DNA from 2 places in the Lederbergia ruris genome. Region 1 is predicted to be linked to the other one. Evidence: riboswitches for the same ligand, from Rfam matches in the RefSeq annotation. Region 1 holds a riboswitch; the other holds the start of a gene.
The links. A riboswitch is a leader RNA that binds a small molecule or an ion and turns the genes downstream of it on or off. The one in region 1 is predicted to bind preQ1.
Positions count from the first base shown of each region.

Region 2: another riboswitch for preQ1. It lies ahead of queC (7-cyano-7-deazaguanine synthase QueC); the one in region 1 lies ahead of KI363_RS01370 (QueT transporter family protein).

Region 1 covers NZ_BORB01000001.1:265,032-274,332, forward strand. The annotation lists gene racE (glutamate racemase) at 102-923, opposite strand; gene KI363_RS01365 (MarR family winged helix-turn-helix transcriptional regulator) at 1,016-1,471, opposite strand; PreQ1 riboswitch class I at 1,727-1,771, shown strand; gene KI363_RS01370 (QueT transporter family protein) at 1,780-2,268, shown strand; gene KI363_RS01375 (DUF2264 domain-containing protein) at 2,537-3,676, opposite strand; gene KI363_RS01380 (hydroxyacid dehydrogenase) at 3,698-4,681, opposite strand; gene KI363_RS01385 (sugar phosphate isomerase/epimerase family protein) at 4,745-5,566, opposite strand; gene KI363_RS01390 (dihydrodipicolinate synthase family protein) at 5,577-6,737, opposite strand; gene KI363_RS01395 (Gfo/Idh/MocA family protein) at 6,752-7,876, opposite strand; gene KI363_RS01400 (helix-turn-helix transcriptional regulator) at 8,063-8,887, shown strand; gene KI363_RS01405 (sugar phosphate isomerase/epimerase family protein) at 8,911-9,301, opposite strand, start outside.
Region 2 covers NZ_BORB01000003.1:100,716-110,016, reverse strand. The annotation lists gene pepT (peptidase T) at 1-1,064, shown strand, start outside; gene uraA (uracil permease) at 1,445-2,713, shown strand; gene queE (7-carboxy-7-deazaguanine synthase QueE) at 2,763-3,485, opposite strand; gene queD (6-carboxytetrahydropterin synthase QueD) at 3,482-3,919, opposite strand; gene queC (7-cyano-7-deazaguanine synthase QueC) at 3,916-4,581, opposite strand; PreQ1 riboswitch class I at 4,964-5,010, opposite strand; gene gnd (NADP-dependent phosphogluconate dehydrogenase) at 5,561-6,976, opposite strand; gene katA (catalase KatA) at 7,258-8,724, opposite strand.

The sequences.
Region 1 (9,301 bases):
GAGCTGGATGTCAACCGCGACATAAGCAGCTTATCCACAAGCTAGGATTTTATAATTTCCTGGCTAAGCTACAAAAAAACAGCCCACAATGAGCTGTTGATTTATTTTTTTACTAGATATTCATGATTTCTAAGATTCACAAATTCAATATGTAAATCATCCGATTGTAACCAGTCTGAAGCAATTTGTTTAAAAATAGATCGTGAACCTGTTGTAAAAAAACGATGTTTTGGTAAGGCCGAAGATGGATTTAGCCAACCATTAAAATCCAGAATCGTACTTACCTCTTGGGCGGTTTCTTCCCCAGAGCTAATCACTTTTACTTCAGGCCCCATTTCTTTTTGGATTAATGGTCCAAGTAAGGGGTAATGAGTACAACCAAGCACAATTGTGTCAATACCTTTTCCTTTTATTGAAATCAACGTCTCCGCAACGACCTTTTTTGCAACATTACTATGATATTCAAAACTTTCTACAATCGGGACAAATTTAGGACAAGCTAATTGTTCAACATGGATTTGTTGATTAATCATCTTCAATTCACGAACATACGCTTGACTATTGATCGTTCCAACAGTCCCTAAAATTCCGACTCTACCGTTCTCTGTTACTTTCAAAGCGGCTCTAGCACCAGGAGCAATCACACCTACAACTGGAATATCCAGTGTTTCGCGTAATTCTTGTAATACAACTGCTGTGGCGGTATTACAAGCAATGACAAGCATTTTAATATGCCGCTCAACTAAAAAACCAGCCATTTGTAGAGTAAAGCGTCTTACTTCCGCTTCTGGTCGCGGACCGTAGGGACAACGTGCTGTATCCCCCACATAATAAATAACTTCATTCGGCATTTGCCGCATAATTTCCTTAGCGACGGTTAAACCACCAACACCTGAATCAATGACACCTATTGCATGTTCCAACTTTTCCGCCTCTTGTCTATCTAGTTACTCAAATGCATTTCCTTCTCACTTAGAGAAATCCACTGCTTGATCATTAAGCAACTATTTCATTTCTATTTTTCCTTCATATCTTGATGTAATCTAGCTAAAAAACCCTTTAATTGTACAACGTCTTCATCTGAAAAGTCAGTTAAAACTTCTTGCAGATAATTTTGTCTTCTCCGGATCACTTCTGCAATAATGTTTTCTCCCTTTCCCAATAAATGTATTCTTACAACTCGTCGATCTTTAGGATCCCTAACCCTCATGACAAGTTCTTTTTTTTCCATTCTATCAATTAAATCGGTTGTTGTGCTACAGGCCAAATACATTTTATTTGAAAGCTCACCAATCGTCATATCTCCTTGTTCCACCAGCCATTGTAAGGCAACAAATTGAGGTGGCGTAATGGAATAATCGGTCAAAATCACACGGCCTTTTTGTTTTATAATGGCAGAAATATAACGAAGATCTTTCTCCAATTCTGCCATTATTTCTCCATCTCGCCGCAGGAGTTCATTATTACTCATAATAGGTAAGCAACTCCTTCCATCCTTTTATCCTGAACCATAGGCAGTTAGCCATTAAACATTTCATTAAAAGAGGTTGTTCAAAAAGAGACCTTACTCTATTGCATTGTCTCTTTTTTTTCGAAAAATATCAAGATATTTTTTAAAGGTGGCTATGCCATTCGAAATGATCGGGTGCAACTAATCAAAGGACTGATAATTTTTATGGGATGTGATAGAATACGTTTTGCGGAAATTACAGTTTTGGCAAGGCAAGAGGACGTGGTTCGCAACCATCCCACGATAAAAAACTAAGGAGAGAATTGAATATGAAAACTAAAACACTGGTGATCAACAGTATTGTGGGCGCACTTTATATTGCGGTGACTGCTTTGATCCATCCATTTGGGTTCACAAACATCCAGTTTCGTTTATCTGAAATGTTTAACCATCTCGTGATATTTAATAAGAAATACATTTTTGGCATCATTATCGGCGTATTTCTAGCCAATTTATTTTTTTCGGAACTGGGATTATATGATCTTATTTTCGGGGTTGGCCAATCCATTATCGCTCTATCCATTACAATCTTTTCAGGGAAATTTATAAAAAGTATTTGGAAGCGAATGATTTTTAATACATGTATATTTAGCTTTACAATGTTTATCATTGCGATTGAACTAAATTTAGCTCTTGGTTTTCCATTTTGGTTTACTTGGGTTACAGTGGCCATTGGTGAATTTGTTGTGATGAGCATTGGTGCGCCGCTTGTAATAGCGCTGAATAAGAGAATTCATTTTGATAAACTACTTTCATAAAGAGGCTGGAACAAAAGTGTTTTCACCAAAAGAAAAACGAACTACTAGCGTGTATAAAACTCGCTCCGGAAATATACTTCGCTTTCCGCGGGCGAGTGTCAAGCCTCCTCAGGCTTTGCCTTCCGGGGTCTTGCCGAACTCTTACTTCCCGCAGGAGTCTACGCATATTTCCTCCGCTAAGGCAATACATTGTTCGTCATTGAAGTTTAGCATTTTAGTTGTGTCCCAGCCTCTTTATTTATTCATGATTTCTTTATGATTGTCTAACTTAATGCGCTTGATCGATTGAGATGGTTTGTCCACTCCATGCTTTTTTCGCTGTCCAGTCTGCTTGTCCAATCCAAAATGGGTCAGTTTCTTGTAAACCAAGTGGCAGGAAGACAGTGGAACACAAATAAAGACTACCTGTAGAGATATACGCTTCTCCCAATTCAGGCTGATGACCACAAAGTCCGATCTGCAACCATCCCTCGTCATCAAATGTACCGCTTGTTTCCATCACCTTACGGATAACAGCCGTTAGGGCGCATCTTACTTGAGCAGGTTGAAGATCGCTAGGTAGTCTTTGCTGCAAAGCCATCTGCGCTAAGTGTTGAAAGGCGCCAAAACGATAGGCAATCGATCTTCCGATAACCGGAAATGTCCCTTCAGGAGAAATACTCCTTTCTTGAATGCTGGCAAATCTTTCCGCTCGCCGCATGATTTTATCCTTCATTTGTTGCCAATCTTGCGCTTGATCCCCAATCGTATGAATAATGTCAACCAACATGGGTTGAATCACGTAACTATTATAATAGTCGGCGTGAAATTCAGGTCCATCTCCGTAAATTCCATCTCCCAAATACCATTGTTCATGCTGTTTCAATGCATAGTCAACGCGCATGGGGTCCCATTCTTCTCCAAGTTTATAAAGCGTCACTTCTATCATGGCTGAAAATAACAGCCAATTATTAAAAAATGGTTTACGGGAACGAGTTTGTTTCAGCGCTATAATGATATTTTTCTGGACCTTTTCCGGAAGCGTATGAAATAATTGTTGGGGCGCTCGCAATATGGCATGAGCAAGGAACGCTGTATCCACAATTGGTTGGTGTCCCTTTGAAAAATTCATATAATCTGGCGAATTGGGATCAGTTGCGGCATCCATTCCCTTTTGAACAAGCTCGATATATTGCCTCCTCAGCCTCCCTTCTTCTCCAGTCTCAGGCCCAGTTTCCAACCAAGGAGCCATTCCACATATCAATCTAGCAAATGCCTCTAGATAAGTATATTGATCTCGATCGGACAATTTCCCTTCAATGGTCATCTTTTCTTTTAATTGGTGATTCGCTAGCGCTTGAAGGACAGGCTCAGCTATTTGAAGCATTTTATCTAGCCAATAATGTCGATCTGAAATTGTCTGACTCATTTATTTCTTCCCCTCCTTATATTACGCCATAATTTTAGACCTTTCTTCGGTGACCTGCCATTTCAATTCTTTTCCAACAAGAAATCGTTTTAATTCCTCTAACATATAAGCACCCATTCGATGGCATTCATTCGCCATCGAGCCGCCAATATGAGGCGTTAAAATCACATTCTCCATCTCATAAAGTGGAGACCCTTCTACAGGAGGTTCTGGATAAGTAACATCTAATATCGCATAAAGATCAGGACGCTTTTGCAATACATCCATCATCTCATTTTCTCGTACAATCGCTCCACGCGAAGTATTGATAAAAGTTGCATTTTCTTTCATTGACGAGAAATGTTTACCAGTAACAAGGCCTTCCGTTTCTTTCAACCATGGGGTATGCATGGACACAACATCAGACCGCTCGAAAACTTCCTCTAAGCTACATAATTCAACATTTAGCTTGCTCGCTTCCTCTTCCGAAACATATGGGTCATAAGCAATCAATTTCACATCAAATGGCTGCAGTTTTTCACACAAATTTTTCCCAATCATCCCTAATGACACAATCCCAACCGTGGATCCGTAAACTCCTGGGACATCTGTCTTCGGAATAAAGTTCTTCTCCTTTTTTATTTGTAGGACATAATGCCAGCCACGTTTCAAGGAAAATAAAATCTGAGATAGGGCATATTCGACAACAGGAACACCGTTTGCTGCATAGGCACTTGTAATTTTGATGTCCCTTTTCCAAAATTCATCTGTGACCATATATTTAATGGATCCTGCCCCGTAAAAAATTGCTTTTAGATTTGGTGCAGCTTCTAAAAATTCCTTATCTAGACGTGGGCCACCCCATCCCGAAAAAATAACATCCGCTTTTTCCAATAGAGCAAGGTTCTCGCGAATCATCTTCCTCGTTTGGGGTGGAGCATAGATGTGAACATATTGGCTAATTTCTTCATATGTACTACCATAGATCAAATCGACATCATCTAAAATAAATAATCCCTGTAACATTCTATCGCCTGCTTTCTTCAGAATGAGAAATAGGGAGAGAGGATTTCCCCTCACTCCCATAATTTATACATATTCCAAATAACGCTCTTTCATTAAGGCTAAAACCTCATCTCCTGGTTGGTCCCAAATTTTTTGATTGAAAATTTCCACTTCAATTGGCCCTGTGTATCCCGTTTCTTCTACAGCCAATCGAATCGGTTTAAGATCAATGACACCGTCTCCCATCATTCCTCTTCCCATCAATAAATCAGGAGTTGGAACGAGCCAATCGGAAACATGGTAGCCTAAAATCCTCCCTTGCGCACGCGCAATTTGTTGAAAAAGGGCAGGATCCCACCATACATGAAAGACATCCACAATCACGCCTACTTCATCAGGGGTATACTTTTCTGCTAGGTCATTCGCATGTGCCAAAGAAACAATGACAGATCTCTCGGCTGCATACATAGGATGGAGTGGCTCGATTCCAAGCTTGACTCCTCGCTCTTTCGCATAAGGAACAATTTGGTCAATTCCCTCAGCAACCATTTCACGTGCAGCGACAAGATCTTTATCAGGTGCGGGACCACACACTAAAACAAGCGTTTCCGCTCCTAACTCAGCTGCTTCATCAATCGCTCTGCGATTATCCTCTATTCTTTGTTGACGCTCAAGCTTCGTTGCTGCTGGAAACATACCGCCACGGCAAATACTAGAAACTTTTATTCCCGCATCTTGGATGATTTTCTTACTTTCTTTCAAACCAATCTCTTCAATTTTGTGCCGCCATATTGCAATCCAAGGCACTTCAGCGCGAGCACATCCTTCAACGGCTTCTTTTAAGCTCCAAGGATCTGTCGTAATTTGATTTAAACTTAATCGATCAATATTTTGTATAGAACTCATCTTCTACCTCCTAAACGATCCCTGATAATTCCGTGACAAGCTTCATTCTTTTGACAGCTAAATCTGGATTTGTAAGTAAGCCAGCTTGATCAGCTAACACAAATAATTCGGATAAATGGAGCAATGATCGAGAACCTTCCGCTCCCCCAATCATTCGGAAATGGGACTGATGACCATTTAAATAGGCCATAAAAACAATTCCCGTTTTATACGCATACGTCGGCGCTTGGAAAATATGTCTTGATAAAGGTACGGTCTTTTCAAGAAGTTGATGATACGTTCGTAAATCTCCTTCGTCTAAGGCATGTAAGGCAGCAGCTGCGGCAGGAGCAATCGCATCAAAAATACCCAATAGAGCATGACTGTAACCTAATTCGTCGCCCTGAATAAGACGCGCGTAATTAAAGTCGTCCCCAGTGTACATTTTTACACCTTCAGGAAGCTTACGTCTCATTGAAATTTCTTTCTCTTCATCTAATAAAGATATTTTAATTCCATCGACTTTATCCGCATTTGCATGGATGATTTTTAAGGCTACATCCATTGCTTGATCCAAATCCGTATGTCCCCAGTATCCAGTTAAAGCGGGGTCAAACATATCTCCGAGCCAGTGCAATATAACAGGTTTTGAAACCTTCTGTAAGATATGATTATATACTCTTTCATAATCTTCCGGGCTTTTGGCACAGGCGGCTAGAGCTCGACTCGCCATTAAAATAATTTGTCCACCAGCAGCTTCGACAAACTCACACTGTTCTTCATAGGCTTGGATACAGTCCTCAACGGTCACTTCTTTCCCGGGTAATAAATGATCTGTACCAGCGCCACAAGCAATTCTTCCATTGACTGATTTTGCTTCAGCCACTGATCTTAAGATAAGTTCCTTGGCCATCTCCCAGTTTAATCCCATCCCTCTCTGGGCTGTGTCCATCGCCTCCGCAACTCCTAATCCAAGAGACCATAAATGATGACGATAGGCAAGCGTTCCTTCCCAATCGATTTGGGCGTTGTTTAATGGATCCGTATTCGCAAGTGGATCACAAACAACATGTGCTGCAGAAAAGGCTACCCTACTTTGAAAGGGTTTTTCAGGAATAGCAAAAGATGATGCCTCATTTAGCTTATACGTGTATAATGACCCATCGGCCGTTGGTAATTGGATAGAAACCATCTATTCTCCCCTCCTTAAATTTTAAGTTCAGGCACGTCAATCCAGCATCTTTCTTTCGAAGATTTCAGTCCAAGATCAGATAATTGTGTTCCCTTTGCACCTTCTAATAAGTCCCATGGGAATGCTTCATCTGCCACAACATGCTTTAAAAATTTCTCCCATTGAATTTTAAAGGCGTTATCGAATTCTTGATTGGCTGGCACCTTTTCCCATTGCGCTGTAAAATCATGTGGATTTTCAATATCAGGGTTCCATACAGCCTTTGGTGTATTGACACGATGCTGTGTCTTACAATCTCTAAGTCCAGCAACTGCACTTCCTTCAGTTCCATCCACTTGGATTGTCAACAAGTCATCACGATCTACTCGAACAGCCCAAGAAGAATTCACCTGTGCAATAATCCCCCCTTCAAGCTCAAAGGTTCCGTAGGCGGCGTCATCAGCAGTACAAGTATATTCATTCCCTTGTTCATCCACTCTTTTGGGAATATGAGTCGTCGCATAGCAGGAAACAGCCTTGACGTTACCAAATAAATTATCCAGAACATAACGCCAGTGGGCGAACATATCAACAACCATTCCACCGCCATCTTCTTTGCGATAATTCCATGATGGACGTTGACATTCTTGCCAGTCTCCTTCAAACACCCAATAGCCAAATTCCATCCTTACTGACAATATTTCTCCAAAAAACCCCGAATCTATTAATCTTTTTAATTTTAACAAACCAGGTAAGAACAATTTATCCTGAACAACGCCATTTTTAACCCCAGCTTCTCTTGCAAGTTTTGCCAATTCTAAAGACTCTTCCAAGTTTGAGGCAGTCGGTTTTTCACAATAAATATGCTTTCCTGCTGCAATGGCTTTTTTGATACTATCTGCCCGACGGACCGTTGTTTGAGCATCGAAATAAATTGGATCTTCTTGGTTTGCAAGACAGGCATCCAGATCTGTGCTCCATCGCTCGATATTATACTTATCTGCAAGGGTTTTTAATTTTTCTTCGTTTCGACCAACTAAAATCGGATCCGGCATAATCACATCACCATTCGCTAGTTGAACCCCACCTTGCTCGCGTATCGCGACAATCGAACGAATTAAATGTTGATTCGTCCCCATTCTTCCCGTTACTCCATTCATAATGATTCCAATAGTATGCTTCAAATTTATCCCATCCTTCTTTAGCTCAATTTACATTTAGTTTAACCGTTTTCAATACATACTTCTTATGAAAATAGGAAAAGGATTCTTAATTTCGGAACTGTTTTCCTAACAAATATGGTAAAATTTAAATATACTTTCATGTTAGTTCAAGGAGAGAAAAGAATGACTTTGAGGAAAATTCAGCTACCGCAATGGGGTGCCTATCTTTACGAAAGTAGACATAAAGCAGGTGATGTCATAAACGTCCATCATCATGATATTCATCAAATTCTATATGCCATTGAAGGAGAAGGAATGATCCTTATTAATGATCAAAAACATAAAATAGAAAAAGACCAAGGGACCTTTCTAGCGCCTTTCACTTCTCATTCTATTTTTTCACAGACAAGCTTAACTTTACTTGTATTAGCTTTTGATATTGAGTCTTTGGATCATTTTGGGGAGCATAAGCTTCATCATCGCTTCTTCCATACTTCTAGATTTTTCACTCCCGATCTGATCGCAAGCAGTGAATTAAGGCAACAACTAAGGAAAATGCTTTATGAACAAACAAGCGACGATCCTTTATCTGGCTGGGCGTTGAAAATTCATTTATTACATATCTTATTAACTCTTACAAGACTAGTAGAAAGAACGAAAATTCTCGATAAAAATAGTTTACGAACAGAGACAATCAAAAATTATATTGATACTCATTACTACGAACCCCTTACTGCTAATGATATCGCCGATAAATTAGGGATTTCTGTCCGCTATGTGAATACAATTTTTAAAGAAACCTATCAAAAAACACCGATACAATATTTGATGGAAATACGAGTAGAAAGAGCAAAAAAATTATTAAGGGAAACCGACAAAGAAATCATTACCATTTGTTTTGAGGTTGGCTATGAAACATTGTCAACCTTTTATCGAGCGTTTAAAAATGCAACAAATATGTCGCCAAAGCAATATCGTGATCTGGGACAAAAAAATAAGCAGAGCTAGTCTATGGCTCTGCTAGTTTTCTTCTATTCCCCCTCACTTTCAAGTTGTTTCATATATTGCACATATTGAGGAATCGCTACTTCAGGCTCCTCAATCTCAGGACACCATACTTTCTCCCATTCAAGGGTGTAGTAACCTTCATACCCTTTTTCATCTAGTAGATCAAAGATTCGCTTTAAAGGAATATCGCCATCTCCCATTAAACAAAGTTGGTATCCCCGAGGAGTTCCTTCTTTTGGATAGGAATCTTTCCAATGCGTATACTGGATCCTGTCACCAAGTTTGTCCCATGTTTTTTCAGGCTCCTCACCTTTTGTTCGATATGGGTGGTGAACATCCCATAAAACTTGTAAATACTTAGATTGGGTAAGATTCAATACATCTAACACATTTTCACATCTTGTCCAGTCATCA
Region 2 (9,301 bases), on a different contig from region 1:
ATGGATATGTAATGGCGACACTCCCGGCAAATACCGATAAAAAGGTTCCTGTTATCGGATTCTTAGCACATATTGATACGGCAACAGACTTTACTGGGGCTGGCGTCAATCCACAAGTGATTGTTGATTACGATGGAAAAGACATCCCATTAAATGAAAATATGGTGCTATCCCCCACTCACTTCCCTACACTTAAAAATTATATCGGGCATACAATGGTGACAACGGATGGGCGTACTCTCCTAGGTGCTGATAATAAGGCGGGAATTGCCGAAATTATGACGGCAATGGATTATTTGATTAAGCATCCAGAGATTCAACATGGAAAAATTCGAGTTGCCTTTACTCCCGATGAAGAAATTGGTAGAGGTCCTCATAAGTTTGACGTGAAGGCATTTGGCGCTGATTATGCCTACACAATGGATGGCGGCCCACTAGGGGAATTACAATTTGAAAGCTTTAATGCCGCAGCGTTAAAAATTACTTTTAAAGGAACCAATATCCATCCTGGAACCGCAAAAGGAACGATGGTGAATGCTAGTAAAATGGCGATGGAATTCCACCAGGCTTTACCAGCGGGACAGGCACCAGAATTCACAGAAGGCTATGAAGGCTTTTATCATTTACTTTCTTTCAATGGGGATGTTGAAGTAGCCAAACTGGATTATATTATTCGTGACTTTGATAAAAAACAATTTGAGGCAAAAAAGGCTAGAATTGAAAAAGTCGTTACCATGCTTACTGAAAAGTATGGAAAAGACCGGATTCAATATCAAATCACCGATCAATATTACAATATGAGAGACAAAATTGAACCTGTCATCGAAATAGTCGAAATTGCTTCTGACGCTATGAAAAATTTAAATATCGAACCGATTATTGCTCCAATCCGTGGTGGAACAGATGGTTCTCAGCTTTCTTATATGGGCCTACCAACGCCAAATATTTTTACAGGCGGGGAAAACTTCCATGGCCCGTACGAATTTATTTCCGTCGATAATATGGAAAAAGCAGTGCGTGTGATTGTAGAAATGGCCACACTTTACGAACAAAGGGCGAAATAGAAAGGAATAGAGAAGGTTCTCTTTTTTATTATGATCTGGGTACCGGTCGATTCTATAAAAAAAGATTGACTTTTTTCCTCCTCCCTGTAATAATACTTATGACAAATGAATCAGACCTTTAAAACAGTCCCGTGAGGCTGACAAGGAAATACACTTACGATAAGTGTCGATTTTTTGCATATCTGAATGGATGAAAATTCGATTATTATGCACCTTGCCAGTCATTGGACAAGGTGCTTTTTGCTGTGTAAAGTTCTTTGACAAATACTTCAACCAGCAAGCTCCCCCCTCCAATGACATAGTCTGTATTCGCTAAAATAGTCATTATCTTGATTAAAAGTTAGTTATTCGATCAAGATAACTAAGAGGAGAGATGTCGGATGAAACAACGAGAAATACAAGTAGATGAACGGTTACCGCTTTTACAAAGCTTGCCATTAAGTTTCCAGCATTTATTCGCTATGTTTGGTTCTACTGTATTAGTTCCATTATTATTCGGGATCAACCCAGCGATTATTTTACTCATGAATGGAATTGGCACTCTCATCTATATTTTTATCACGAAAGGGAAAATTCCTGCCTACCTAGGATCTAGCTTTGCTTTTATTTCGCCGGTTACCGTCGTGCTCGGGAAATACAGTGGTCTTGACGGTTATGCACACGCCCTTGGTGGATTTCTTCTGGTCGGGATTGTATTACTACTAGTTGGCCTCATTGTGAAATTTATCGGCACAGCCTGGATTGATATCATCTTCCCTCCTGCTGCAATGGGGGCGATTGTGGCTGTAATCGGGTTAGAACTTGTCCCAACGGCCGCTGATATGGCTGGGCTCGTTACACCTAAAGATGTGGCACCGGATCCTAAAGTGATTACCGTTTCCTTATTAACATTAGGATTAACCGTCGTCTATTGGGTGACCTTGAGAGGATTTTTAAAAATCATTCCGATCTTGCTCGGAATTGTGTCCGGATATGTGATCGCAGCTTTTTCCGGATTAGTCGATTTCTCTCTTGTCAAAGAAGCTAAATGGTTCGCTTTACCGACAGTCTATTCCATGAAAATTAATTGGGCCGATATGCTAATTATCCTTCCAGCTTCTCTAGTCTTATTACCTGAACATATTGGTCACTTAATCGTCACTGGTAATATTGTTAAGAGGGACATGATCAAGGACCCCGGTCTTGATCGTTCTTTCATGGGAAATGGGATCTCAACGATCATTTCCAGTTTCGTTGGGGCTACACCTAATACGACCTATGGAGAAAATATTGGTGTTTTAGCCATTACAAGAGTATATTCCACATGGATTATCGGTGGAGCGGCCGTACTGGCCATCATCCTCTCCTTCTGTGGAAAATTGGCCGCATTAATTATGTCCATCCCTACTCCTGTCATGGGTGGCATCTCTTTGTTACTATTCGGAATTATTGCTGTGAGCGGATTAAGAATGTTGGTTGAATCAAAGGTAGATTATAGTATCTCGCAAAATCTGATCTTAACCTGTGTCGTCCTTGCCATTGGGATTAGTGGAGCAGCCATTAAAATTGGCTCTGTTGAACTATCTGGAATGGGCCTTGCTACCATTGTCGCCATCATCCTAAGCCTCTTCTTTAAAATACTAGAGAAGCTTAAGCTTTCGAATGATTAATTACGAAGCTATAATCGAAAAAAGAACCTCAGTAGGTTCTTTTTTCGATTTAAACACTGCGTTTATTTCCCCATAAATACGTATGTAATTGAGGTAAAACACGGACATTTTTTAATTCTTCACTTTTCATCACTTTATCTATCAGCCATTGATATCTTTCTAATAAATGGGCAAGGAGTTGCTGATCATCGAGGTTCGAAAGATCATTATTGCCAACTTGTAAAAAGAATCTTACGTTTGAATAACGCTTATACACATCAATGGCATAACTTAAATCTTGTTCATCAAATACGACAATTTTCAAACTAAAGTTGCCTTTTTGCTCATCTTGGAGGGATTGGATAATTTGATCGAGAATATCAAAGTTCGTTTGCATTCCTGAACTTGGCGGTTTGGGTGACAAGGTTAATTCATCAATCTCTGTAAACCATGATTGCCACCTACTTCCTTGGGTTTCTAATGCAACTTGAACATTATGTTCATGCAATAATTTCACCAATTCACCCACTTGTTTTAACAATGCCGGATTCCCACCTGAAATGGTGACATGGCTAAACGTATCGCCCCCCTGCTCTTTCAAAGCTTGCCAAATCTCGTCCGGTTCCATCATCCGAATTTTGTCCTTTTCAGAGCCATCCCATGTAAAAGCGGAATCGCACCAGGAACAGGAATAATCACATCCGGCAGTACGAACAAACATTGTTTTTTGTCCAATGACCATCCCTTCCCCTTGAATCGTCGGACCGAAAATCTCTAATACTGGTATTTTCATATTCGATCCTTCCTTTTCGGTCGATAAATACAATAGCTGGTGGGCGTTTCGCGTAAATAGACTTGTAGGCAAATGGGATGATTGGGTAATGAATCTAAGTATTGCTGCACAATTTCATAAATCGTGCGGGCCACGACTTCTGTTGTCGGGAATTGATCAGCCTTATCATCAGAAAAAGCTTGGTCTTGATTGAGAGTTTCATGATCAAATCGTTTATGAACAAGATCCTTAATTGTCTTAAAGTTTACTAAAAAACCTGTGTGGTCTAACTCATCTCCAACGATGGTAATATTGGTAAAATACGTATGCCCATGTATTTTTTGGCATTTCCCTGCATCTTCATGCGGGATATAATGAGCCGCCGCAAAATGAAAATCTTTATTTAATTCATAAGCGAAAGAATGTGGACCAACAGGGTAAATTTGCTGCATCATTTAGCTCCCCCTCCCTGTCGCTGTTTTTCATATTGCTCAAGCCCTCGATTACGTAACTGACATGCTGGGCATTCTCCACAGCCACTTGCCTTTATGCCGTTGTAACAAGTCAGCGTATTTTTCTTCACAAAATCAAAGGCTCCTAACTGATCACTTAATGCCCAAACCTCTGATTTATCTCGCCACATAAGGGGTGTATGGATCACGAATGTCTCATCCATTGATAAATTAAGCGTCACATTTAACGATTTAATAAATCCATCCCGACAATCCGGATACCCACTAAAATCTGTTTCACTTACTCCTGTAATGATATGTTTCGCATTAATTTGCTTGGCCAAAACGGCTGCAAAGGAGAGAAAAAGTAAATTTCTCCCCGGCACAAACGTCGAGGGAAGGTTATTGTCCCCTTCCTCAATTTCTATATCATCTCGTGTTAATGCATTGGGTGCTAACTGGTTTAATAATGTCATATCTAGTTCATGTTGACGGACATTGAGTTTCAGACAAATCTCTCTAGCACACTCCAACTCCGAAATATGGCGTTGTCCATAATGGAATGTAACAGCCTCCACATGTTCGAATTTTTTCAACGCCCAAAATAAACAGGTGGTGCTATCCTGACCACCACTGAATACAACAACTGCCTTACGATTATCCATTTTTATTCTCCTCCCTTTTAGAGAAGAGATTCGGATATTGCCATTAAGAAAAGCGCAAGGCGCCCGCCAAAGGATGAACGGCTAAGTTCGCGCCATCCTGTCGCAACGCCGTTCTGACCAACATCCTGTTGGCCCGCGACAAGCAAATGTTCTGAGACAAAGAAAGGCGTTCTTTGCCTTTCATTGGCTCAGGTTAAAGCAGAACATCGGCTAAAGGCGCGACGTCCTGTCGCAACGCCGATGGACTCGCTTCCTGCGAGCCTCTCGCTGATGGCGCCTAGAGCTGGGCAACACCTACACCCCATCACAAGATAGTCCTAAGGGGAATTTTATAGTCTCTTATCTTTCAAAAAAAAAACAACACTAAGCAACGTGTTGTTTCGTCTCCTTAGTTTTTTATAGAGGGATGGAATTGCGAACCTCTTCTGCAACTATGCAGTTTCTCTTTTACATTTCTAGTTTACCATATTTAAACCTTTAAAGATATTCGATAAATTCCGCGCATGCGAGTACTGGCCAAGTAAGAACAAAAAGATTTTTAGCAATTCCTTCTTATTCTTTCGAGAGCGATTCTTGATACATGGTTTTGTGATTTCCTAGGTTCTTCTGTACACCAAGAAAGGATCTACGTTTTAGTAACTCCTTTGCTTTTTCGTACATCCAAACGCTCTTTGGATCTACTTTTTTGCCGCTCCTTCGCTTTTTCGTACATCCAACCCCCTCTTGGGTCTACGTTTTTACTGTTCCCTCGCTTTTTCGTACATCCAAACACACTTTGGATCTACATTTTGGCTGTTCCTTTGCTTTTTCGTACATCCAAACGCTCTTTGGAGCTACTTTTTTGCTGTTCCTTCGCTTTTCGTACATCCAAACACTTCTTGGAGGTTCTTGGTACACGTTTTTGATTTTTCAAGTGTTTCGTAACCAAAGCAAAAAGCCTAGCTATGATAGCTAAGCATTTGCTTAAGGTATATTCCAATTAGTCATTCATCCATTCCGTATGGAAGACTCCCTCTTTATCCACACGCTGATACGTATGGGCACCGAAATAATCACGTTGGGCTTGTAGAAGATTAGCCGGCAGTGACTCTGTTCGATAACTATCATAATAAGCGATGGCACTTGAGAATGTCGGTACTGCAATTCCACGTTCAACGGCAACAGCGATCACTTTTCTTAATGCTCCTTGATAGTTCTCGACAATCTCTTTGAAGTATGGATCCAACATCAAGTTCGCAAGTTCTGGATCACGATCATAAGCTTCTTTAATTTTTTGCAAGAATTGCGCCCGGATAATGCATCCACCTCTAAAGATCATGGCAATATCCCCATATTTCAGATCCCAGCCATATTCTTCTGCCGCTGCTCGCATTTGTGCAAATCCTTGCGCATAGGAGCAAATTTTACTCATATAAAGAGCTTTGCGAATCGCTTCAATGAGCTCATTCTTATCTCCATCATACCCAACAGCTTCTGGACCAGATAGTACTTTACTTGCAGCTACACGCTCTTCCTTCATGGCAGAAATACAACGAGCAAAGACAGATTCGGTGATGAGCGGAAGTGGTACGCCTAAATCAAGTGCATCTTGGCTTGTCCATTTTCCTGTGCCTTTTTGACCTGCAGTATCTAGGATCACGTCTACAAGCGGTTTTCCTGTTTCTTCATCTTTCTTCGTGAAAATATCCGCCGTAATCTCGATTAAATAACTATCTAGTTCCCCTTTATTCCATTCGGAGAATACTTCATGAAGTTCTTCAGCTGTTAGACCAAGTACATGTTTCATCATAAAATAGGCTTCACAAATTAATTGCATATCACCATATTCAATTCCATTATGGACCATTTTCACATAATGACCCGCACCGTCAGCGCCAATATATGTTGTACAAGGCTCCCCATCTACCTTCGCAGCGATGGCCTTTAGAATTGGTGCCACAAGCTCATAAGCTTCTTTTTGTCCACCTGGCATGATTGAAGGCCCAGTTAATGCTCCTTCTTCTCCGCCTGAGACACCTGTACCGATGAAATGTAGACCTGCTTCACTCAATTCTTTATTACGACGGATCGTATCTTTGAAATACGTATTTCCGCCATCAATCAAAATATCGCCTTTTTCTAAATGAGGCTTTAATGATTCAATCGTTGCATCTGTGGCAGGGCCTGCCTTCACCATTAATAAAATTTTTCGTGGTTTTTCTAAAGAGTTAACAAATTCCTCAACGGAAAATGTTCCCACCACATTTTTCCCTTCAGCCTCTTTCTTCAAAAAGTCTTCTGTTTTTTCAGGGCTACGATTAAAAACGGACACAGAATAGCCGCGGCTTTCAATATTCAAAGCCAAATTTTTGCCCATAACGGCCAAACCAATCACACCAATTTGCTGTTTTGACAATGTTCTTTCCTCCTAAACCTTATGTATAATATACTTCCAAACATCTTTAAGCTAATTTTATCATATATTCCGCTAAAATCCGAAATATATCGGCTATAAAATGCAAGGAAGTTGCTGTTAAAAACATGTTTAATTTACGAAAGGGTTATAACTGGCAGACTTGGGGTCTTTATAGGGGGTCATAAAAGTGGAGACGGTGATAAAGAATAAGCGATATGGCGATTTAATTTTTAGAGAGGAATCTCCCTTATCAGAAAATTCCCCTCTTTTCCAGAGTTATATTATGAACGTGCTTCTTCTTTTGGAACTTCCAAACCAAGTCCTTCTGCAATCCGTGTACCATATTCAGGGTCAGCTTTGTAGAAATGACCAATTTGGCGAAGCTTAATATCTTCTCTTTCTACTGGTTTCATCGCATTTACGATATTTTCTACCAATCTTGTACGCTCTTCCTCGCTTAGCAAACGGTAGAGATCGCCAGCTTGTGTGTAATGATCATGGTGATCATAAGGAACACTTTCCGCTACGCCTGATACAGCAAAACCAGATTGTTTATTTTCTGGAGTTTCAGCAGGACCTGAAAAACTATTAGGTTCGTAGTAAACGGAACCTCCACCATTTGTATCAAACCTCATAGCACCATCACGTTGGTAGTTATTCACTTCATTTTTTGCTCGATTAATTGGCAGCATCTGATGGTTGGTCCCAACACGATAACGATGGGCATCATGATAAGCAAATAAGCGTCCTTGTAGCATTTTATCTGGTGATGGTTCAATTCCTGGGACAAGTGTTCCTGGTGAGAAGGTTGCTTGTTCCACTTCCGCAAAGTAATTTTCGGGATTACGATCTAAAACCATTTCCCCAACTTCAATCAATGGATAATCCTTTTGCGACCAAACTTTCGTCACATCAAATGGATCAAACCGATACGTATCAGCATCCTCCAAAGGCATGATTTGTACATAGAGCTTCCACTTTGGAAAATCGCCTTTTTCAATGGCATTAAATAAATCTTCTGTATGATAATCTGGATTTTCACCTGCTAGTTTTTCAGCTAGTTTTACGTCTAGGTTTTTAATCCCTTGTTCTGTTTTAAAGTGATATTTCACCCAAACCGCTTCACCTTCCGCATTAACCCATTTAAAAGTATGGCTGCCATAGCCGTTCATATGACGGAAAGTTGCCGGAATGCCCCGGTCAGACATAAGAATCGTCACTTGATGCAATGATTCTGGCGATAATGACCAGAAATCCCAAACCGCTGTTGGATTTTTCAAGTGTGTTTGCGGATCTCTTTTTTGTGTATGAATAAAATCAGGAAATTTAATCGCATCACGAATGAAGAAAACAGGCGTATTATTCCCAACTAAATCATAATTTCCTTCTTCTGTATAAAATTTAACAGCGAAACCACGTGGATCACGAACAGTATCAGCTGATCCTAATTCCCCAGCCACAGTTGAGAATCGGATGAACATCGGTGTTCTTTTTCCCACTTCCGATAGAAAATCAGCCTTTGTGTATTGAGAAACATCATTGGTTACTTGAAAATAGCCGTGGGCTCCTGCCCCTTTCGCATGAACCACACGCTCAGGAATTCTTTCCCGATTAAAATGGGCTAGTTTTTCTAACAAATGAACATCTTGTATGAGCACCGGGCCACGCGCCCCTGCTGTGATGGAATTCTGATTGTCTCCAACGGGGGAACCCCAACTAGTTGTTAAATTCTTACGTTCGTTACTCATATTATCCCGCCTTCTTTTTATAATTGCTATTTATAGTATATAAAACATAATAACATATTTTAATTAAAAATCAATGTCTAATTATAATAATTTTAAATAAAGATCGATTTCCATTCTAATTATGAATATATGTATCTCCTGGTGGAAAAATGAATAGGGTGATTGTGTTCATTGTAGGATCAGAACAATAGCGCAAGCGCCTGTTCAGTGACGTAAAAATTGGATAATAAGGTTGAACAGCTAAAATCGCGCCGTTCTGACCAACATCCTGTTAGCCTGAGATAAAGGAAACACGATGAACCCAAAGCACAAGATATTCAATTAGAGTTTTTTTAATGTCCATTTCAGGTTAGAAAGACGAAGAAATTATAAAAAAGCTTAGAAAAAAACTTAAAAGGTGAAACTATTTCAATTTATTTTCGTCTTTAATTATGAGATCTACCAAATAGGGAAGGAGGAGAAATAATATTAGGAGAAAGCAGGTGATGGCGTTTTCGGTTTAATTGCTTTATGGAATTGGGAAAGAAGGAATTACTTTGTGAAAAAGTAACGATTGCTATTCCTTTTTATTTCTCTT